4 regions of the Streptomyces sp. NPDC002788 genome follow, and region 1 is predicted to be linked to each of the others. Evidence: riboswitches for the same ligand, from Rfam matches in the RefSeq annotation. Region 1 holds a riboswitch; each other region holds the start of a gene.
What was found. A riboswitch is a leader RNA that binds a small molecule or an ion and turns the genes downstream of it on or off. The one in region 1 is predicted to bind cyclic di-AMP.

Region 1 (5,523 bases):
CGCCGCCCGCGGCCCCCTCCGCCGCGCGTACGGCCGTCAGCGCGCGGGCGTGGGCCAGGCCCCGCGGCAGCCGCGCGAGGAACGCCGGCAGCAGAGCGGGCCGGTTCACCAGCACCGCGGTGAGATAGGCGGTGAGCCCCGCGCCGTAGCCGTACGCCTGGGTCTCCAGGTCCCGCCAGGCCTCCCGGTGGTGGTGCCAGACCAGGGCGTGGGGCGTGTAGCGCAGCCGGTGGCCCTGGGCCAGGACGCGGACGAAGCCGTAGAGGTCGTCGCCGCCCCGGGCGGCCGTCCCGGCACCGGTGGCCGGGTCGAAACCGCCGACCTCGCGCAGCACCGCCGTCCGGAACGCCATGTTGGCGCCGGAGCCGAACCGCCCCGCCGTGAACGGGAACAGCGGCTCGTCGCCCGGCGGTTCCGCCGGGTCGTACGTCCTTGGAGTGAAGCCTTTCGCGAACCCGCCGTGGCTCTCCAGCAGCACCTGGGCCGGGGTGGTGAGCCGCGCGGGCAGGATCAGGCCGGTGCTGCAGCCGAGCCGGGCGTCGGCGGTGAAGGGCGCGGTCAGCTCCGTCAGCCAGCGCGGGTCGGCGACCACGTCGTCGTCCGTGAAGGCGACCACCTCTCCGCGCACGGCGGCCAGCCCCGCGTTGTGCGCGCCTGCGAGCCCCGGAACCGGCTCGCACACGTAGCGCACGCGCTCGGCGTACTTCCGCTCGATCAGCTCCCGCGTCTCGCTCGTCACGGGCGCGTTGTCGACGACGACGATCTCGAACCGCGGATGGTCCTGCGCCAGCAGCGAGTCCAGCGCCCGGGCCAGCTGCCCGGCCCGCTCCCGGGTGGCCACCACGACACTCGTGTACGGCAGTTCACCGGGTGCGTCGGGTGCGTCGGGTGCGTCGGGTGCGTCGGGTGCGTCGGGTGCGTCGGCGAGGGCCGGCGCACACTCCGCCCGCGCCCGACTCGCCAGCACGGCCTTCGCGTCCGCCCCCTCTGGTACCCGCCCCAGCAGCGTACCCACGGGCCGGCCGCCCCTCCTGACCAGCACGAACACCTCGCCGGGCGCCACCGGCGGACTCCCCGGACCCGGTCTGAGCACCGCCTCCTCACCGTCGAGGTCCAGCTCGGCGACCTGTACCGCCCCGATGTCCAGGAACCGCCGTATCTCCTCCTGCGCACGTGCCGATCGAGACATGCGCCCTCCCCCCACTCGTGTCAGGTACGGCGCAGCCGGGCCGCGCCCTTCAGGGTCCGCGCGGCCAGCGACGCGAGCCGCGGCCGGCTGCGGACGAAACTGTGTGCGCGGCGCGCCGGCTCGCGGCTCAGGCAGTGCAGCGCCGCACCCGCCCCCGGGCGCGTCACCGCGCCCTCGTACACGGGCAGTTCGCCCGTCTTCAGCGCGTCCTTGTACTCGGCGGTGCCCCGCCCCAGATCGAGCATGCCGATGCCGTCGGCGGCCGCTGCCTCGGCCATGCGCAGGTGCAGCACCAGACCCGGCGAGAACTTCGCGAACTCCGGGTCGTACGCCGGGAACCAGCAGGCCAGGACGGAGGCCGAGCGCAGCCCGAAGTGCGCGGCGACCGGCCGCTCGCCGGCGTACAGCACGGACAGCGTGCCGCTGCACTCCGGTGCCCTGGTCCTGGCCAGCTGCCCGACGAGCCGGGTGATCCACTCCTGGGCGAACCGGTCCCGGCGACCCGTCCTGCGGTACTGCGCCGACTTCCACTCCATGAGCGTGCGCAGTGCGGCCGGGTCGCGTTCGTCGAACACGAATCGCAGGTCGCCGGCCTGCCGGCCCAGCCTGCGTTCCTTGGCCAGCGTCGTCTTGAGGAACTTCGGCGACTGGGCGCGCAGCACCGACTCGTACGTCTCGTAGCCCTTCTGCACGTCGATGACGAACGTGGCGTGCTCCTCGGCCGCGTACCGGACGAACAGCCGCTGCCCGGCCTCCAGATTGTCGAAGACGAAGCTCGACACCGAGCAGGCACGCAGCAGTTCGCCGGTCTCCAGCACCAGGCCCGGCCGCAGGATCGCGCCCTGCGCGTCCGAGACGCCGAGCCCGATCGCCCGGCCCTGGCCCAACGGGCCCCGCTCATGGGGCAGGAAGCCGACCGGCTCCAGTCCGTCGTAGACCACCGCGACCCGGGCCCGCGGCCTCACCCGGCCGACGGCCTCGGTGAACTCCGGTTCCATGAAAGGGTTGCGCGGTGCCGCCGAGGCGGCGCGCAGTGCGCGCCAGCGCTCCCTTTCCCCCTCGCCGAGCTCACCGGGCCCAGCCACGCGAATGCGCCCACTGCTCAACCTGACCCCCCGATCAAGTCCCCCCTGGACACATGGAAGGTACCGCCCGAGACGGCCCGACGGGTAGGTAGCGGAGCATGTTGTTGCCAACTGGTGCAGAGGCCTTCAACCGGGCAATCGGCGTCGGCCGCCGGTGAAACGACGGGGCGCGCTGTCCGTATTCTCTGATCATGGCCGCACCCCTCGCATATTCACTCATCGCCACCGACCTGGACGGGACGCTGCTGCGCGGCGACGACACCCTCTCCGACCGGTCTCTCGCCGCGCTCGCGCGGGTGGCGGGCGCCGGCGCCCAGCACCTGGTGGTGACGGGCCGGCCGGCACCGAGAGTGCGGCCGCTGCTGGACGACCTCCGGTGCACGGGACTCGCGGTGTGCGGTCAGGGCGCGCAGGTGTACGACGCCGGCGCGGACCGGCTGCTGTGGTCCATCACCTTGGACCGGGAGCTGGCGGAGACCGCCCTCGGCAAGATCGAGGCCGAGGTGGGGCAGGTGTACGCGGCGGTCGACCAGGACGGGGTCGACGGGCTCACGCTGATCGAACCGGGCTACCTCATGCCGCACCCGACCCTGCCCGCCGTACGCGTCGACCGGCGCGACCAGCTGTGGGGCGAGCCCATCAGCAAGGTGTTGCTGCGCCACCCCTACCTGTCCGACGACGAGTTGGCGGCGACGGCCCGCTCGGTGGTCGGCTCGCTGGCCACGGTGACGATGTCCGGTCCCGGCACGGTCGAACTCCAGCCGTGCGGTGTCACCAAGGCGACGGGCCTGGCGCTGGCCGCCGAGCACCTGGGGCTGCGGCCGGCGGACACCATCGCCTTCGGTGACATGCCCAATGACATCCCGATGTTCGACTGGGCCGCCCACGCCGTCGCGATGGCCAACGCCCATCCCGAACTCAAGGCCGTGGCCGACGAGGTCACCCTGTCGAACGAGGACGACGGCATCGCCGTCGTCCTCGAGCGACTGCTGGACGGGGCGGCTCAGTACGGGCCGTTGACGTTGTCGATCGAGCCGTAGCGGTCGGCCGCGTAGTTGCAGGCCGCCGTGATGTTGGCGACCGGGTCGTACGGGTCGAAGGGGGTGCCGGGCACGTGGTACGCGGCGAAGGTCGGGTCGATGACCTGGAGCAGACCCTTGGACGGGGTGCCCTTGGCGGCGTTGGAGTCCCAGTTGTTGATCGCCAGGGGGTTGCCGGACGACTCGCGCATGATGTTGCGGTAGATGCCGTCGTACGACCCCGGGATCCCGTTCCGCGCCATGATGTCCAGCGACTCGCGGATCCAGCCGTCGAGGTTGTCGGCGTAGGTCTTGGCGGAGGCGGGGGTGGCCTGGGTGACGCCCCCGGCGGGCTTCGCGGCCGGCTTGGCGGGGGCGGACGACTTCGACTTGGTCGCCTTCTTCTCCGTGACGGCCGCCTTCGTCGTCTTCACCTTCAGCTCGAGGCCCGGGTGGATCAGCTTCGGGTTGTCGCCGACGGCGGCGCGGTTGTCCTTGTAGAGCTGCTTCCAGCCGCCCGATACGTCGTACTTGTCCGCGATGCCGTAGAGCGAGTCGCCCTTGGCCACGGTGTACGTGAGGGACTTGGCGGGCTGGGCCGCCTGCGGCACGGACTGTGCGACGGTGGCGGGCGCGCTCTGGGGCTCGACGGCGCTCGCGTGCGTCGCACCGAGGAGCGGGAGGGTCAGTGCCGCTCCGCCGGTGCCGACGGCGACGACACCACGGGTGAGCGGGTTCCTTCTGGGGTGACGGTGCTTACCTCGTCCGGGCATGGCGATGTTCCTCTCCGGCGCCTGCGAGGTGAGCTGTCGGGTTCGGGCCGGGAGGTGCCCGGCCGCGTACGGCGCTGTATGCCGTGCGCGGCTTCACCCCGAGCCGTGCCGCTGTGCGGACCGGCGACTTACCTGGGTCCCCCGCTCCTGCCCTGCGTGAGTGAGTCGGTTGATGTGGGGTGTCCGGGCGGTGGCAGGATTCGGCGTCCGCCGGACAGGGCGGGAACGTATGCGAGAGCACATGTCGGGAACAAGCACCGAAGTCACATATGACGCTTGTTGACCTTGGTCGGGGGGAATGGGCCGCTTGATCCTTTGCGGAAGGGAAGGCTCAACTCGCATGGGCGGGAAGGGGGTACGGGCGGATGCCGGGGTGGCGTGCGAAACGTCGGGCGTGATTCAACTCACTGATCACGAATCTCTGGGGCAATGTCCGCCTATAGGAATTCGCTTATCCATCAAGGCAAATCGTGCATAGTCCGTTACTTCCTGGTAAGTCGATAAATGTCTGCTCTTATGAGCTGATCGAAAACATGGCGCTCCTGATCGGATACCACCCGGCCTGTAACCACGGGCGCTGACAGTGATCGAAACGTGACCGGATACGCTGACTCGAGTGAGGGCAGCGACCTATCGACAATCCGCGTAATCATCCGGCAGACACCAGCAGACAGGAGACCCCTCGTGACCGACGTCGGGCCGTTCGGGCTGAGCGTGCGGGACCAGGCTCTGGAAGCCGATGTCCAGGCCGGACTGACGGCTGTCGAGGAAGGCTTGCTCGAGGCCACCAAGAGTGAGGTGCCCTTCATCACGGAGGCCGCCCAGCATCTGGTGCGGGCCGGCGGCAAGCGGTTCCGGCCGCTGCTCGTGATGCTCTCCGCCCAGTTCGGTGACCGGCACGCCCCCGGGATCGTGCCCTCTGCCGTCGTCGTGGAGCTGACCCACCTCGCCACGCTGTACCACGACGACGTGATGGACGAGGCCGCCGTGCGCCGCGGCGTCGCGAGCGCGAACGCCCGCTGGGGCAACTCCGTCGCGGTCCTCACCGGCGACTTCCTCTTCGCCCGCGCCTCGCACATCCTGGCCGACCTCGGCCCGGAGGCCGTGCGGGTGCAGGCGGAGGCGTTCGAGCGACTGGTGACCGGTCAGATCCTGGAGACGGCCGGGCCGCAGGACGGCCGCGACCCCGTCGAGCACTACCTGGACGTGCTGGGCGGCAAGACCGGCTCGCTGGTCGCCGTGTCGTGCCGGTTCGGCGCGATGATGTCCGGCGCCGACGACACGGTCGTGGACGTGCTGACCCAGTACGGCGAGCGGCTCGGCGTCGCCTTCCAGCTCGCGGACGACGTCCTGGACATCGCCTCCGACTCCCACGAGTCCGGCAAGACCCCCGGCACCGACCTGCGCGAGGGCATCCCCACGCTGCCGGTGCTGCGGCTGCGCGAGCGGGCGGCCCG
Region 2 (5,523 bases), on a different contig from region 1:
AGCACATCACCAGGGCGAGCAGCGCGGCCCGGCCGGTCAGCCGGGAGCGGCGGGCCTGGCGCCTGGTCTGGGAACGGTAGACCCGGGCCGCGGTCTGCTCGCCGAGCAGCCGGATCCTGGTCGTGGTGGAGAAACGGTCCCGGTCCTTCACGGCCATGACTGTCCGCCTCCCGTTCCACCGTCATACGCGCGTACGTCCCCGGACACGGTACGGGACCGAGTACGGGGACGTACGTACGACCGGCGCAAGCCTTGACCCGGGCCGGGGACCTGCTTGACCCGGGGCGCGCCTTCTCGCGGTCAGCCCTTGAAGCGGGGGAAGGCGCTGCGGCCGGCGTAGACCGCGGCGTCGTCGAGGATCTCCTCGATGCGCAGGAGCTGGTTGTACTTGGCGACGCGCTCGGAGCGGGCCGGGGCGCCGGTCTTGATCTGGCCGCAGTTGGTGGCGACGGCCAGGTCGGCGATGGTGACGTCCTCGGTCTCGCCGGAGCGGTGGGACATCATGCACTTGAAACCGTTGCGCTGGGCCAGCTCCACGGCGTCCAGGGTCTCGGTCAGCGAGCCGATCTGGTTGACCTTGACCAGCAGGGCGTTGGCCGCGCCCTCCTCGATGCCGCGGGCGAGGCGCTCGGGGTTGGTGACGAACAGGTCGTCGCCGACGAGCTGGACCTTGTCACCGAGCTTGTCGGTGATGGTCTTCCAGCCCTCCCAGTCGTCCTCGAACAGCGGGTCCTCGATGGAGACGAGCGGGTACGCGTCGACGAGCTCCGCGTAGTACTCGGTCATCTCGGCGGCCGAGCGGTTCTTGCCCTCGAAGGTGTAGACGCCGTCCTTGTAGAACTCGGAGGCGGCGACGTCGAGCGCCAGGGCGATCTGCTCGCCGGGGGTGTAGCCGGCCTCGTTGATCGCCTCGAGGATGAGGTCGAGGGCCTCTCGGTTGGAGCCGAGGTTCGGGGCGAAGCCGCCCTCGTCGCCGAGGCCGGTGGCCAGGCCCTTGCTCTTCAGGACCTTCTTCAGCGTGTGGTAGACCTCGGCGCCCCAGCGCAGGGCCTCGGAGAAGGACTCCGCGCCGATCGGCGCGATCATGAACTCCTGGATGTCCACGTTGGAGTCGGCGTGCGAGCCGCCGTTCAGGATGTTCATCATCGGCACCGGCAGCAGGTGCGCGTTCGGGCCGCCCAGGTAGCGGAAGAGCGGCAGGTCGCTGGCCTCGGAGGCGGCGTGGGCGACGGCGAGGGAGACGCCGAGGATGGCGTTGGCGCCGAGGGAGCCCTTGTTGTCGGTGGCGTCCAGGTCGAACATGGCCTGGTCGATCAGGCGCTGCTCGGTGGCGTCGTAGCCGACCAGCTCCGGGCCGATCTGCTCGATGACCGCGAGGACGGCCTTCTCCACACCCTTGCCGAGGTAGCGGTTCGAGTCGCCGTCGCGGAGCTCGATGGCCTCGAAGGCGCCCGTGGAGGCGCCGGACGGGACGGCGGCACGGCCGGTGCTGCCGTCGTCGAGGCCGACCTCGACCTCGACCGTGGGGTTGCCTCGGGAGTCCAGGATTTCCCGGGCTACGACGACGTCGATGGACGGCACGAGCATCTCCTTCTTCATGTGACGCGGATACGCGGGTCACGTGGACCCGGCGAGGCGCGGGCCTCGGTGGCTCGCGACATGAGCCTAACCGGCTCCGGGCGATCGGCCACCGCGTCGCCCACCCCATGGACAGAACCGAGAGTAAATTGTTTCCGAACGGAACAAAGCCGTATCGCAAAGACCGGCGGAAAGAACCCCGCCCCGGTGCGTACGGGGGAGGACGCACCGGGGCGGGGAGCCCGTGAGGACGGGGGCGGGCCGCTGCTTACTTCAGGTGCAGCTGCTGGCCCGGGTAGATGAGGTCGGCGTCGTCGACGATGTCCTTGTTCAACTCGTAGAGCTTCTCCCAGCCACCCTTGACCTTCTTCTCCGTGGCGATGGTGCTGAGGGTGTCACCCTTGACGACCTTGTACTCGCCGTCGCCCTTCTTGACCTTCTTGCCGGTCGGCGTGGTGACGGTCTGCTTGGCGGCCGGGCGCTCCTCGGAACGGGAGGCCGGCTGCTGCTCCGTCTGGCGGGTCTCGGTGCTCTGCTGGTTCTGCTGCGAGGAGCTGCCCGAGTCGCTCGAGGAGCCGCCACCGGTGTAGCCGGCACTCGACAGGCCCTTGCCGCAGACCGGCCAGGCACCCTTGCCCTGGCTGGCGAGGACCTTCTCGGCGATCTCGATCTGCTGGGCCTTGGTGGCCTGGTCGGCGGTGGAGGCGTACTTGGTGCCGCCGTAGCCGGACCAGGTGGAGGCGGAGAACTGCAGACCGCCGTAGTAGCCGTTGCCGGTGTTGATGGACCAGTTGCCGCCGGACTCGCACTGGGCGACGGCGTCCCACTCGGAGGCGGTGGCGGCGGAGGCGTTGCCGGCCGCCATCAGCGGCGCGGCGACGGCGGCGGAGGCGACACCGGCGACGGCGATGGCACGGGTGGCCTTGGACGGACGACGGTGCTTGCTCTTGCCGGAAAACAGCATGAATGGATCCCCTCACCGACGCCTGCGAGGTGAGCTGTCGGGTTCGGGCCGGTCGAGTTGCCCGGCCACGTCCCTCACGGGACGCGGCTTCACCCCTAGCCCTTCCGGCGCAACTGGCCGGTCGGGCGCCTACCTTGGGTCCCCCGCTCCTGCCTACGGCGCTTTGACGCGACGACTGTTCCCGTGCGGCCGCTGGCAGGATTCGGCGTTGCGGCAGCCGGGGCTCGCGGTGACGAGCGATCACGACCGTAGACACGCGATCGCCGGAATTTCAAAGACGATCAGGGCTTCTGAGATCTATCTCTCACCGCACTTATACGGGACATTCACCGCGAATGGTGACGTGAACTCGCACGGTTTCGGGGCGACTTCCGCCCTCGTTTCCGCACTGCCCGAACGGCTACTCCTCGTCCGCTTCGACCCTTGTCGTGAGCGTCTGACCGGGGCGGATGAGGTCGGGGTCGGAGCCGACGGCCTCCTCGTTCCCGGCGTACAGCACGCGCCATCCGCCGCGGAGGTCAAGGGAGTCGGCGATGGACCAGAGGCTGTCGCCGGGGCGGACGGTGTAGGAGCCGTCCGAGAGCGCACGGGAGACGCCGTCGCCGCGCGAGGCGTGCCGGCCCGCGGAGTCGCCCGTACGGCCCATGCGGCTGTCCCCGGTCGCGGAGTCCCCGTCGGCGCTGGGTCCGCGGTGGCGGCCGGAGCCGATGTCGGTCAGGGCCGAGGAGTCGCTGCTCTGCCGCGAGTTGCCCGACTTGTCACTCTCGGGGGTGGCCGAGGGGGAGCTTTCAGCGTCTTGGTCCTGCGGCGCGGAGCTCTTGAATTCGAGCGACTTGCCGGACTTGTCGGTTTCACCCTGCTCGGTCGACCGGGCGTCGGAAGACGTGGATGCCGACGGAGAGGGCGACGGCGACGACTCGGAGGAGTCGAGCAATCCGGGCGAGTCGGTCGGCGTGGACGAGTCGGATGATTCAGAGGTGTCCGACTTCGAGCCCTGCTGGAGACCGGAGAGCAGTCCGCAGGTGCGCCAGGCGCCGACCCCCTGGTCGGCGAGGATTCTCTCGGCCACGGCTATCTGCTGGGAACGGCTTGCCAGGTCGGCGCTCGCGGCGTAGTCGAGGCCCCCGTGGTTCTCCCAGTCCTCCTGGGACAGCGCGAGGCCGCCGAAGTAACCGTTGCCGCTGTTCTGGCTCCAGGCGCCGCCGGTCTCGCAGTCCGCGACCCGGTCCCAGGTGGTGCCGTCGGCCGCGCTGGCACCGGAGGCCCCGAGGAGCGGGATCGCGATGGCGGAGCCGGTCACTCCGGCCGCGACGAGGAGAGCCGGAGCCTGGCGGGGGCGACGGTGCCGACCGTTCCCGGAGAGCATACGGAGACCTTTCGCGAGACAGCAGTGATCAACGCGGCACGAGTCCCGGGCCGCGTTGATGGGTGAACGTATCGGCACACGATCACTTGTCACAAGTTCATGCCGCGCAGATCACGTGAAGATCACAGACATGACGGCGTGTCATGTTTGGCCGATTCACTCGCTGGTCATGGCGGCCGTCACGCCGGTGTGAACTCGACGGGCAGGGTGCGCAGCCCGCGCATGATGAGGCCGCCGCGCCATCTCAGCTCGGCCGGGTCCGCCGCGAGCCGCAGGTCCGGGAGGCGGGTGAGGAGGGTGGCGAGCGCGGCCCGGCCCTCCAGGCGGGCGAGCGGAGCACCGAGGCAGTAGTGGATGCCGTGGCCGTACCCGAGGTGCTGGTTGTCGCGGCGGGAGAGGTCCAGCACGTCCGGGTCGGCGAACCGCTCCGGGTCCCGGTCCGCCGCGGCCAGGACGACCAGGACCGGGTCGCCGGCCTCGATGCGCTGCCCGCCGATGGTGAGCGGCTGCGTGGCGAAGCGCCAGGTGGCGAGCTCGACGGGGCCGTCGTAGCGGAGGAGTTCCTCGACGCCGGTGGCCAGGAGGCCGGTCTCCCCGGCGGCGAGGGAGGCCTGGAGCCGGGCGCGCTGCCCGGGGTGGGTGAGCAGGGCGTAGGTGCCGTTGCCGATGAGGTTCACGGTGGTCTCGAACCCGGCGAACAGCAGGATGAACGCCATGGCCGCCGCCTCGTTCTCGGTGAGGTGCTCACCGTGGTCGAAGGCGCGGATGAGGCCGGAGATGAGGTCCTCGCCGGGGGCGGGTTCGGCGGGCAGCGCCTCCCGCTTGCGGTGGATGAGGTCGGCGAGGTAACCGCGCATCTTCTTCACGGACCGTGCGACGCCGCCGCGGGGCCCGCCCTGGTGACGGATCATCATGCCCGCCCAGTCGCGGAAGTCGTCCTGGTCCTCGCGGGGGACGCCGAGCAGGTCGCAGATGGCGTAGATGGGGAGCGGGAAGGCGAACTCGTGGATCAGGTCGGCGGACCCCTGCTCCGCGAACTTGTCGATGAGCCCGTCGGTGAGCTCCTGCACCCGTGGCGCGAACTCGGCGACCCGGCGGGGCGTGAACGCCTTGGACACGAGCCGCCGCAACCGGGTGTGGTCCGGCGGGTCGATGTTGAGCAGATGCGTCATCAGCTCCGCCTTGCGCTCACCGGGGATCCCGGTCCTGCCCTTGGCGTGCGCGGGTTCGTCGTGATGCGCCGGGTTCTTGGAGAGCCGGTTGTCGGCGAGTGTCTGCTTGGCGTCCGCGTATCGCGTGACCAGCCAGGCCTCCACACCGCTGGGAAGCCGCGTCCTGTGCACGGGGGCGTGCTCACGGAGCCAGGCGTAGGCGGGGTAGGGGTCGGTGGCGAATTCCCACGAGAACAGTTCGGGCGCCCCGGGCACTTCATGTTGCATGCCACGACCCTACGCAGCGGCCGGTGGGGCGGTGGTCGCCGCTGTCAGCGGCAGGGGCTGTGAGCTACCTGGGCGCTTCGGCAACGGGAGGCGCGGTGCCAAGGCCGCGCGACCCGGGCGGGCACAGTGCATGGACCCCTGAGCGGCCCGCCGGGCCCGGCCTCACGGCCGTCGCT
Region 3 (5,523 bases), on a different contig from region 1:
GCAGCTCGCCCTGACGGCCGTCCAGCGCGTGCTGGAGGTCACGGCGGAGGAGGTCCAGGAGGTCGCCAAGGCCCGTCTGCGCCCGGACAACCGCGCGGTGCTCGTCTACGAGCCCGTCGCCGACGAGACCGACGATGCCGAGGACACCGCAGCCGCGGCCGGCGACGAGAACGAGGAGGCGGCCAAGTGACCGAGCTCACCACGATGGACTTCCACCCCCGGCCGCAGGCGGGCGAGGCCCGGCCCTGGGCCTTCCCGGCCCCCGAGCGCGGCACGCTCGGCAACGGACTGACACTGCTGCGCTGCCACCGCCCCGGCCAGCAGGTCGTCGCCGTGGAGGTGCTGCTGGACGCGCCCCTGGACGCCGAGCCGGCCGGCCTCGACGGCGTCGCCACGATCATGGCCCGGGCCTTCTCCGAGGGCACCGACAAGCACTCCGCCGAGGAGTTCGCCGCCGAGCTGGAGCGCGCCGGCGCCACCCTCGACGCGCACGCCGATCACCCCGGCGTCCGAATCAGCCTGGAGGTGCCGGCCTCCCGGCTCTCCAAGGGAGTCGGCCTGCTCGCCGACGCTCTCAGGGCGCCCGCGTTCGCGGACAGCGAGATCGAGCGGCTGGTCCGCAACCGCCTCGACGAGATCCCGCACGAGCTGGCCAACCCCTCGCGCCGCGCCGCCAAGGAGCTCTCCAAGGAGCTGTTCCCGGCGAGCTCGCGCATGTCGCGGCCACGGCAGGGCACCGAGGAGACGGTCGCCGCGATCGACTCCGCGGCCGTACGCGGCTTCTACGAGAAGCACGTCCGCCCCGCCACGGCCACCGCCGTGGTCGTCGGCGACCTCACCGGCATCGACCTCGATGCCCTGCTCGGCGACACGCTGGGCGCCTGGACGGGCTCCTCGGCCGAGCCGCGCCCGGTGCCGCCGGTGACCGCCGACGACACGGGCAGGGTCGTCATCGTGGACCGCCCGGGCGCCGTCCAGACGCAGCTGCTGATCGGCCGCATCGGCCCGGACCGGCACGACCGCGTGTGGCCCGCGCAGGTGCTCGGCACGTACTGCCTCGGTGGCACCCTCACCTCCCGCCTGGACCGCGTCCTGCGCGAGGAGAAGGGCTACACCTACGGGGTGCGCTCGTTCGCCCAGGTCCTCAGGTCCGCCCCGGACGGCACCGGTGCCTCGATGCTCGCCATCAGCGGTTCCGTGGACACCCCCAACACCGGCCCCGCGCTGCAGGACCTCTGGACGGTGCTGCGTACCCTCGCCGCCGAGGGCCTCACCGACGCCGAGCGGGACGTCGCCGTGCAGAACCTGGTCGGCGTGGCGCCTCTGAAGTACGAGACGGCGGCTGCCGTCGCGTCCACCCTGGCCGACCAGGTAGAGCAGCACCTGCCCGACGACTACCAGGCCACGCTGTACCGGCAGCTCGCCGCGACCGGCACCGTGGAGGCGACCGCGGCGGCCGTCAGCGCCTTCCCGGTGGACCGGCTGGTGACCGTCCTCGTGGGTGACGCGGCGCAGATCAAGGGCCCGGTCGAGGCCCTGGACATCGGCGAAGTCACGGTCGTCGCCGCCGAGTAGCGAGACGCGGGCGGCACGCGTACGGAGGGGCCCTGGTTGTCTCCTAAGGCACCAGGGCCCCTGTATGCCCGAATTGATACGGAGGTTGCCTGTCTGCCCTGTGGTATGCGCTACAAAAGCCGGGATTCGTTTGGGAATTGAAAGTGGACCCGTTTAGCGTCATCCGGGCTGTTCGTCAGGCAGTGCGCCGCACCCGCGGCACCGGACAGTCATCGCCGAGTCCCCGCACGGCGCGAGCCAGGGGAGCCGGGGACCCAACGCAGTCCCTGGGGTGAATCGGACGCCCGCGCGAACCGCGAGGGGGTCCGTAGGAGACCTTCCTGCTCCGAACCCGTCAGCTAACCCGGTAGGCGAGAGGGAAGGAAAGGACCAGCCACCACATGGCGTTCACACGCGCCACCGGGAAGCACCGTCGTCCCAGCCGGATCCAGCGCGGCACGGCCCGCGCGGCGGGCGTCGCGGCCCTCGCCACCACCGGCGTCCTCGGCACCGTGGCCGCCCCGGCCGCCTTCGCCGCCGAGCCCGCCCCGGAGCAGACCGGCCTCACCCCGGTCGTCACCATGGGCGACACCGTGGCCCAGCAGATCGACGCCCAGGCCGTCGCGCAGCAGCACGCGGCCGAGGAGGCCGCCGCCAAGAAGAAGGCCGAGGAGGCCGCCCGCAAGCGGGCCGAGGAGGCGGCCGAGAAGGCCCGCGAGGCCAAGGAGCGCGCCGCCCGCGAGGCCGAGCGCAAGCGTCTCAACAGCTTCCAGTCCCCCATCCCGGGCTCCTACGTCTCCACCGGTTACAAGTCGGGCGGCGCCATCTGGTCCTCCGGCAGCCACACCGGCATCGACTTCCACGCCGCCACCGGCACCTCCGTCCACGCGGTCGGCATGGGCACGGTCGTCGAGGCCGGCTGGGGCGGTTCCTACGGCAACCAGGTCGTGATCAAGATGAACGACGGGACGTACACCCAGTACGGCCACCTGTCGTCCATCGGCGTCTCGGTGGGCCAGCGGGTCACCCCGGGTCAGCAGATCGGCCTGTCCGGCGCGACCGGCAACGTCACCGGCCCGCATCTGCACTTCGAGGCCCGCACGAGTCCTGAGTACGGCTCCGACATGGACCCCGTCGCCTACCTCCGCTCGCACGGCGTGGACGTCTGACGGCACCTTTCGCTGTTCCCGAGGCCCCGGCTCCCCGAGCCGGGGCCTTTCGGTTCCCGGCGGCCCGCTGTCCAAAAAATATCCCTGGATTCCGGCCTGCCGTCGGAAATTCGGGCTCATTGCAATAGAGTCACGGAACACGCGTCACTCGTCGGCGTTTCACGGGGATTAAGCGGAGGTCGGTCATGCGTATTCCCGCGCACTCGGTGTGCACGGCCATCCGGGACGACATCGTCGCGGGTGTCCACGCACGCGGCAGCCGGCTCACCGAGGAACTCCTCGCACGCCGCTACGGCGTCTCGCGCGTACCGGTCCGGGAGGCCCTGCGCACCCTGGAGGCCGAGGGCTTCGTGGTGACCCGGCGGCACGCGGGCGCGTGCGTGGCCGAACCCACCGAGCAGGAGGCGTCCGACCTGCTGGAGATGCGCATGCTGCTGGAGCCGCTCGGCGCCGCGCGGGCCGCCCAGCGCCGCACCGAGGCCCATCTCAAGGTCCTGCGCGGTCTGGTCCGGATGGGTCAGGAGCGCGCCCGCCGGGGCAACAGCGACGACCTGCGCTCCCTGGGTGGCTGGTTCCACGAGACGCTCGCACAGGCCTCCGGCAGCCCCGCGCTGACCTCGATGCTCACGCAGCTCCGCCACAAGATCCTCTGGATGTACGCCGTCGATCCACCGGCGAGCCCGGTGGAGTCCTGGAGCGAGCACGGAGCGATCGTGGACGCGGTGGCGCGCGGGGACGGCGAGCGCGCGCGGGCGGTCACGGCGCTGCACGCCGAGCGCGCGACGGCCGCGCACCGCCTGCGGTTCGGCTCCGCCGGGGAGCGCACCGAGCGTGTGAGGAACTCGCAACATGCCGTAAACACGTCGAGTCTGCGGCATTAACACGAGAGCCGTATACAAAGAGCAGGAAATTGCGGGGGGCTATTTCTGCTGTCGTCATTTCGCGGGAGAGAAATTAGCCGCGTGGCGAGGAAATGGCGAAGGGCTCGCCCGATGAATTCGGACGAGCCCTCCCGTGTGCGCCGGAGCCGGCGCGAATGGACTCAGACGGTCTCGGGCAGTTCCTCGAGACCCTCGGAGACCAGCTTGGCCAGTCGGTCCAGGGCGGCGTCCGCGCCCTCGGCGTCGGAGGCGAGGACGATCTCCTCGCCGCCCTGGGCGCCCAGGCCCAGAACGGCCAGCATGGAGGCCGCGTTGACGGGGTTGCCGTCAGCCTTGGCGATCGTCACCGGGACGCCTGCGGCCGTGGCGGCTCGGACGAAGATGGAGGCGGGGCGGGCGTGGAGGCCCTCGGCCCAGCCGACGTTGACGCGGCGCTCAGCCATGTGTTGCTGCCCTTCGGTGTTCAGGGTTGTCTAGACCAGTTTCCCATACGTGAAGCCCACCCGGAGCGGTCCTGTCGTTCCACTCCGGGGTGCCGTCGGATCGCGGCCTCGACCCGACTGACGCCCTCCACAGACTGCCTCGCGCCGTTGTCAGGCGCTAGCCGTACTCTGGGGCCCATGCAGACCTCGCCGGACCGGCACGAGTATCCCGCCCACTGGGAGGCCGACGTGGTGCTGCGCGACGGTGGCACCGCGCGCATCCGGCCCATCACCGTCGATGACGCCGATCGCCTCGTCAGCTTCTACGAGCAGGTCTCCGACGAGTCGAAGTACTACCGCTTCTTCGCGCCGTACCCTCGCCTGTCCGCCAAGGACGTCCACCGCTTCACGCACCACGACTTTGTGGACCGGGTGGGACTCGCGGCCACGGTCGGCGGCGAGTTCATCGCCACCGTACGCTACGACCGGATCGGCGCGGACGGAACGCCCGCGTCCGCACCGGCCGACCAGGCCGAGGTCGCCTTCCTGGTCCAGGACGCCCACCAGGGCCGCGGGGTCGCCTCCGCCCTGCTCGAACACATCGGAGCCGTCGCCCGCGAGCGCGGCATCCGCCGCTTCGCCGCCGAGGTACTGCCCGCCAACAACAAAATGATCAAGGTGTTCACGGACGCCGGGTACACCCAGAAACGCAGCTTCGAGGACGGCGTCGTCCGTCTCGAGTTCGACCTGGAACCCACCGACCGCTCCCTCGCCGTGCAGTACGCGCGCGAACACCGCGCCGAGGCCCGCTCCGTGCAGCGGCTGCTCGCGCCCGGCTCGGTCGCCGTCATCGGCGCCGGGCGCACCTCGGGCGGCGTGGGCCGCAGTGTCCTCGGCAACATCCGCGACGCCGGGTTCACCGGCCGGCTGTACGCCGTGAACAAGGCCCTCCGCGAGGAGCAGAAGGAACTCGACGGCGTGCCCGCGCACCGCTCGGTGCGGGACATCGACGGCCCGGTCGACCTCGCGGTCGTCGCCGTACCGGCCGAAAACATCACCGAAGTCGTCACCGAGTGCGGCGAGCACGGTGTGCAGGGGCTCGTCGTGGTCTCCGCCGGCTACGCCGAGAGCGGCCCCGAGGGGCGCGAACGCCAGCGTGCGCTCGTACGGCACGCGCGCACGTACGGCATGCGCATCATCGGCCCCAACGCCTTCGGCGTCATCAACACCTCCCCCCGGGTGCGGCTCAACGCCTCCCTCGCCCCCGAGGTCCCCCGCCCGGGCCGGATCGGCCTGTTCGCCCAGTCCGGCGCCATCGGCATCGCCCTGCTGTCCCGGCTGCACCGGCGCGGCGGCGGCGTCACGGGCGTGAGCGGCGTCTCCACCTTCGTCTCCTCCGGCAACCGGGCCGACGTCTCCGGCAACGACGTCCTGCAGTACTGGTACGAGGACCCGGACACCGACGTCGTCCTCATGTACCTGGAGTCCATCGGCAAC
Region 4 (5,523 bases), on a different contig from region 1:
GGCGGCTCGGCGATCGACCCGCTTCCGTGGCTGCGCAGCCACGGCATCAACCCGACGTAACGTCCCGGCAGTCTCCGGCCGCCGGGCGCGAGGCCCCCGCCGGCCCGGCCGACCGGGGGCAGCTCACCGTGCTACAGCTTCTCCACCGGCGCGTACCGCAGCAGCAGCCGCTTCGGCTTGGTCTCGCCGAAGTCGATGGTCGCCTCGGCGTTCGCGCCGGTGCCCTTGACCCCGACGACGGTGCCGAGCCCGAACTGGTCGTGGGTGACCCGGTCTCCGACCGCCAGTGAGACCACCGGCTTCTCGGAGGTGCGGCGCGTGGCGAACCCGGACGCGCCCGAGGCCGACGAACGCGAGCGGGAGGAGGACAGCGAGGACGCCACCGCCGAGACGGGCCCGGAGGACGCGGGCGCGGTCGCACCCGTGCGCTTCCACTCCATGTGAGCCGGCGGGATCTCCTCCAGGAACCGGGAGGGCGGGTTGTAGGACGGCTGGCCCCAGGCGCTGCGCAGCGTGGACCGTGTCAGGTACAGCCGCTCCCGCGCGCGCGTGATGCCGACGTAGGCCAGGCGGCGCTCCTCCTCCAGCTCCTTGGTCTGGCCGAGGGCGCGCATGTGCGGGAAGACGCCGTCCTCCATGCCGGTCAGGAAGACGACCGGGAACTCCAGGCCCTTGGCGGTGTGCAGGGTCATCAGCGTGATGACGCCGTCGCCGTCCTCCTCGTCGGGGATCTGGTCGGAGTCGGCGACCAGGGCGACCTGCTCGAGGAACTCGGACAGCGTGCCCCCCGGGGCGGCGGCCCCTGAGGTCTCCGCGCCCTCGCCGCGCTCCTGCTCGAACTCCATGGCGACGGCGGCGAGTTCCTGGAGGTTCTCGATCCGGGTCTCGTCCTGCGGGTCCGTGGAGGCCTGCAACTCGGCGAGGTACCCGGTGCGTTCCAGGATCGCCTCCAGCACGGTGGCCGGTCCGGCGCCGGACTCGACGATCGTACGGAGGTCCTCCATCAGCGTGTTGAACCGCTTGACGGCGTTGGTGGAGCGCGCGGCCATGCCGTACGCCTCGTCCACGCGCTTGAGCGCCTGCGAGAAGCTGATCTTCTCCCGCTGGGCCAGGGCGTCGATCATCGCCTCGGCGCGGTCGCCGATGCCCCGCTTGGGGACGTTGAGGATCCGGCGCAGCGGGACCGAGTCCTCGGGGTTGGCCAGCACGCGCAGGTAGGCCAGGACGTCCCGGACCTCCTTGCGCTCGTAGAAGCGGACGCCGCCGACGACCTTGTAGGGCAGGCCTACGCGGATGAAGATTTCTTCGAAGACACGGGACTGGGCGTTGGTGCGGTAGAAGACGGCGACGTCGCCGGCCTTCGCCTCACCCGCGTCCGTGAGGCGGTCTATCTCGTCGGCGACGAACTGCGCCTCGTCGTGCTCGGTGTCGGCGACATAGCCGGTGATCCGCGCGCCCTCGCCGGCGTTGGTCCACAGGTTCTTGGGGCGGCGGGACTCGTTGCGCTCGATGACCGCGTTGGCCGCGCTGAGGATGGTCTGGGTGGAGCGGTAGTTCTGCTCCAGCAGGATCGTCGTCGCGTCCGGGTAGTCCTCCTCGAACTGGAGGATGTTGCGGATCGTCGCGCCGCGGAAGGCGTAGATCGACTGGTCTGCGTCGCCCACCACGCACAGCTCGGCGGGCGGGACGTCGTCCGGGCCCGGCGGTACGTCGACGGGGTGCTCGGAGGTGCCGACGAGCTCCCGGACGAGGGCGTACTGGGCGTGGTTGGTGTCCTGGTACTCGTCCACCAGCACGTGCCGGAAGCGGCGGCGGTAGTGCTCGGCGACGTCCGGGAAGGCGCGCAGCAGGTTGACCGTCGTCATGATCAGGTCGTCGAAGTCGAGGGCGTTCGCCTCGCGCAGCCGCGACTGGTACATCGCGTAGGCCTGGGCGAGGGTCTTCTCGAAGCCGTCGGTGGCCTGGGCGGCGAAGTCCTCCTCGTCGATCAGCTCGTTCTTCAGGTTGCTGATCTTGGCGCTGAAGGACTTGGGCGGGAAGCGCTTGGGGTCGAGGTCCAGGTCGCGGCAGACCAGGGCCATCAGGCGCTTGGAGTCGGCGGCGTCGTAGATCGAGAAGGAGGATGTGAAGCCGAGTTTCTTGCTCTCCCGCCGCAGGATGCGGACGCACGCACTGTGGAACGTCATGACCCACATGGCGTTCGCCCGCGGGCCGACGAGCTGCTCGACGCGCTCCTTCATCTCACCGGCGGCCTTGTTGGTGAAGGTGATCGCGAGGATCTGGCCCGGGTGCACGCCCCGCTCGGCGAGCAGGTGGGCGATGCGGTGCGTGAGCACGCGGGTCTTGCCGGAGCCGGCGCCGGCCACGATGAGCAGCGGGGAGCCGGAGTGGACGACGGCGGCGCGCTGGTTGTCGTTCAGCCCCTCCAGGAGGGCGGCGGTGTCCACCACCGGGCGCGGGGCGCCGTCGCGGTAGTAGGCGTCCCGGTCCGGCGGCGCGTCGAACTTCCCGCCGAACAGATCGTCCGGAAGCGGCTCCGGAGCGTGATCGTCCTCGGGCGGCGGCGGGGGCTCGTCCGCGGGGCCGCGCTGGGCCTGGAGGTCCGCCAGGAAGCTGTCGTCAAAGAGGCTGCTCATCGCTCTCCGAGTCTAGGGCGCCCCACTGACAGCCCGCCGCCACCCCGGAGACATCACCCGCTCATGCGGGCCCCGCCGATCGGACGCCTGGCGCGTTATCACCCTCAAGAACCGCATGATCACGCCTCGCTACTCCCGCCGCAAATGCGGACGACTCGCAATCAACCCTCCGCGATTACTCACTCTCAGCAAGGCCCTGGACTGAGGTCACGAAAATGTATCGGGCATATCACCCACCAACCTTCACAAGGACCACACGAGTTGGCTACGGTGCGACCGGGCCGCATGACCCTCACCGGCGAACGTCGCCGGGCCGCGCGGCCTCCGCCGAGTCCGGCGTGCCGCAGCGGCAGCCGGAGCCGGGGACCCAACCGAGGACCTGGGGTGAATCGGCCCGGCTCCGCATCCGGAGAAGGCCGTAGGGCAACCCTTCCGAACCACCCGCCCGAACCCGACAGCTAACCCGGTAGGCGGACGATGGAAGGAGTCGCCTCCCTTGGCGTCGCACCGCAAGTCGCGTCCTACGGGTACGCGCGTGGCAGGCATACGGACCCCCGCCCTCGCAACGGCGGCCCTCACCTCCGTGGCCCTGCTGTCCCAGTCGGCCAACGCCGCCCCCGAGGCCGACGAGAAGCCCAGCCTGGAGGAAGTCGAGAAGAAGGTCGACGACCTGTACCGCCGGGCCGAGTCGGCGACCGACAAGTACAACGCGGCCAAGGAGAGGACCGCGAAGCAGCGCAAGCGCGTCGACACCCTCCTCGACGACGTCGCGCAGCGCGCCCAGAAGCTCAACGAGGCGCGGGACGAGCTGGGTTCCCTCGCCTCCGCCCAGTACCGCACCGGCGCCTCCGCCCCGGACACGGCGACGTTCCTGCTCGCGGACACCCCGCAGGACTACTTCGACCGGACCCAGCTGATGGACCGGATGACCGGCCGTCAGAAGGAAGCGGTCGACGACTACGTCACCCAGCAGTCCGAGACGATGAAGAAGCGTCAGGAGGCCACCGAGAGCCTTGAGGCGCTGACCGAGTCGCAGAGCGACCTGAAGACGGCCAAGGCGACCGTCCAGAGGAAGCTGGCCGACGCACGCGAGCTGATGTCGAAGCTGACCGCCGAGGAGAAGGCACGGCTCGCGGCGATCGAGAAGCAGAAGCAGGAGGAGGCCGCCCGCCAGGCCGCCGAGCTGGCCCGGCAGCAGGCCGCGCAGCACAAGGCGCAGGAGGAAACCACCCAGCAGCAGGGCAGCGACTCCGCGTCCGCGGGCTCCGGCTCGTCCTCCTCGATTGTCCCGGCCGACTCCTCGTACGCCACCAAGGCCGACAAGGCGCTCGCCTTCGCCCGCGCCCAGATCGGCAAGCCGTACGTCTGGGGCGCCGTCGGCCCCGGTTCCTACGACTGCTCCGGCCTCACGCAGGCCGCATGGAGGGCCGCGGGCGTGACCCTGCCCCGCACGACCTACGACCAGGTCGGCGCCGGCACCACGGTCCCGCTCTCCCAGGCCCAGCCCGGCGACCTGGTCTTCTTCTACGACGACCTCGCCCACGTCGGCATCTACATCGGCAACGGCATGATGATCCACGCCCCCAAGCCCGGCACCTATGTGCGCGAGGAGTCGGTCTACTACGACGGCGAGTCGGCGATCCACAGCGTGGTGCGGCCGGCCTGAGAGTCTCGTACGTTTTCGAGGGGCACGCGCGCGTGCCCCTCCCGTAACGCCCACGCCGCTCTCTAGCATCGGCGCTATGTCCGGTCCCTCCCCGTTTGCCACCTGGTGGGCGACGTATGCGCTGGCGACCGGCACCGTGTCGGTCGGTCTCGACTCGGCGGGGTACGGGATCCTCTCCCGCGTCGCCCTCGCCCTGGCCTGCGCGGCCTGGCCGGCGTCGGCCGCGAGCCTCGTCCAGCGGGCGCGCGGCGGGTGGAGAGCGGAGGTTCCGGCCGTGCTCACCACCGTGGCGGCGACCGCCGTGCTCGGCACCGGCTTCTCTGCGGCCGGAGCGCAGGCACCGGCCTGCGCCCTGCTGGTGCTCGCCGCACTGCCCTGGGCGGCGCTGCTCGCCGTGGAGGTCAGGGAGCGGCGCGGCACCGTGTTCCTGCGCTGTGTGGCCACCCAGGGCCTCGCCGTGCTCGCCGCCACGCTCGCCGCGGCCGAGTCGGCGGCCTGGCTCGCGCACGCGGCCCTGGTGCTGTTCTGGCTGGGCCTCGCGCTCTGCTGCTTCGCCCTGTTCCGCTTCCAGCCCCGGCAGGTGGAGGAGGGACGCGGGGACCAGTGGTTCGCGGCCGGCGCGCTCGCCGTCTCGGCGCTGGCCGGAGCGAAGCTCCTCGGCGCCGACAGCGCGCACCTGTACCTCTGGAACGAGGACGGCAGCAGTGCCCTGCGCACGACTACCGTCATCCTGCTCGTGCTCGCCCTGGTCTGCTGCGTCGCCCTGCTCGTCGCCGAGCTCTTCTGGCCCCGGCACCAGTACGACGTCCGGCGCTGGGCGACCGTGTTCTGCGTGGCCGTGACGGCGGCGGCGGCTCTCGCGACCGCCGCCGCGCTCGATGTCCCCTGGCTCGACGGCGCCGGGGAAGCACTGCTGTGGATCGCGGTGGCCGTGTGGCTCGGGTGCACGGCCTGGGCGGTCGCCGCCGCCCGGTCCGCCCGGGTCAGGTCCAGAGCACGGCGATGAAGATGTTCGCCGTGGTCAGCAGCCCCACCAGGCCGAAGAGGCCCTTGTCCACCTTCTCGTCGTCGCGTTTCACATAGACCAGGCCCAGGATCACGATCAGCAGCGCCAGCTTCACGCCGATCTTGATGTTGTTCACGGACTGGTCGTCGGCCTGGTTGAGGCCGACCAGGATCACACCGGTGACCAGCATCGTCAGCGCGCCGTGCAGCATCGCG

Region 2: another riboswitch for cyclic di-AMP. It lies ahead of ACWD1U_RS27600 (transglycosylase family protein); the one in region 1 lies ahead of ACWD1U_RS29480 (transglycosylase SLT domain-containing protein).
Region 3: another riboswitch for cyclic di-AMP. It lies ahead of ACWD1U_RS03160 (M23 family metallopeptidase); the one in region 1 lies ahead of ACWD1U_RS29480 (transglycosylase SLT domain-containing protein).
Region 4: another riboswitch for cyclic di-AMP. It lies ahead of ACWD1U_RS21560 (NlpC/P60 family protein); the one in region 1 lies ahead of ACWD1U_RS29480 (transglycosylase SLT domain-containing protein).

The regions. Positions count from the first base shown of each region.
Region 1 is NZ_JBSFVB010000018.1:114,085-119,607, forward strand. It holds gene ACWD1U_RS29465 (glycosyltransferase) at 1-1,189, opposite strand, end outside; gene ACWD1U_RS29470 (GNAT family N-acetyltransferase) at 1,210-2,280, opposite strand; gene ACWD1U_RS29475 (HAD family hydrolase) at 2,466-3,314, shown strand; gene ACWD1U_RS29480 (transglycosylase SLT domain-containing protein) at 3,278-4,066, opposite strand; cyclic di-AMP (ydaO/yuaA leader) riboswitch at 4,070-4,239, opposite strand; gene ACWD1U_RS29485 (polyprenyl synthetase family protein) at 4,751-5,523, shown strand, end outside.
Region 2 is NZ_JBSFVB010000016.1:83,788-89,310, reverse strand. It holds gene ACWD1U_RS27610 (FtsB family cell division protein) at 1-157, opposite strand, end outside; gene eno (phosphopyruvate hydratase) at 301-1,581, opposite strand; gene ACWD1U_RS27600 (transglycosylase family protein) at 1,847-2,542, opposite strand; cyclic di-AMP (ydaO/yuaA leader) riboswitch at 2,547-2,713, opposite strand; gene ACWD1U_RS27595 (transglycosylase family protein) at 2,943-3,908, opposite strand; gene ACWD1U_RS27590 (cytochrome P450 family protein) at 4,088-5,347, opposite strand; gene ACWD1U_RS27585 (nucleoside triphosphate pyrophosphohydrolase) at 5,510-5,523, opposite strand, start outside.
Region 3 is NZ_JBSFVB010000001.1:727,984-733,506, reverse strand. It holds gene ACWD1U_RS03170 (M16 family metallopeptidase) at 1-190, shown strand, start outside; gene ACWD1U_RS03165 (M16 family metallopeptidase) at 187-1,575, shown strand; cyclic di-AMP (ydaO/yuaA leader) riboswitch at 1,779-1,943, shown strand; gene ACWD1U_RS03160 (M23 family metallopeptidase) at 1,956-2,723, shown strand; gene ACWD1U_RS03155 (GntR family transcriptional regulator) at 2,909-3,604, shown strand; gene ACWD1U_RS03150 (HPr family phosphocarrier protein) at 3,766-4,047, opposite strand; gene ACWD1U_RS03145 (bifunctional acetate--CoA ligase family protein/GNAT family N-acetyltransferase) at 4,225-5,523, shown strand, end outside.
Region 4 is NZ_JBSFVB010000011.1:151,279-156,801, forward strand. It holds gene ACWD1U_RS21550 (M23 family metallopeptidase) at 1-60, shown strand, start outside; gene pcrA (DNA helicase PcrA) at 132-2,636, opposite strand; cyclic di-AMP (ydaO/yuaA leader) riboswitch at 2,952-3,124, shown strand; gene ACWD1U_RS21560 (NlpC/P60 family protein) at 3,133-4,302, shown strand; gene ACWD1U_RS21565 (SLAC1 family transporter) at 4,379-5,308, shown strand; gene ACWD1U_RS21570 (hypothetical protein) at 5,286-5,523, opposite strand, start outside.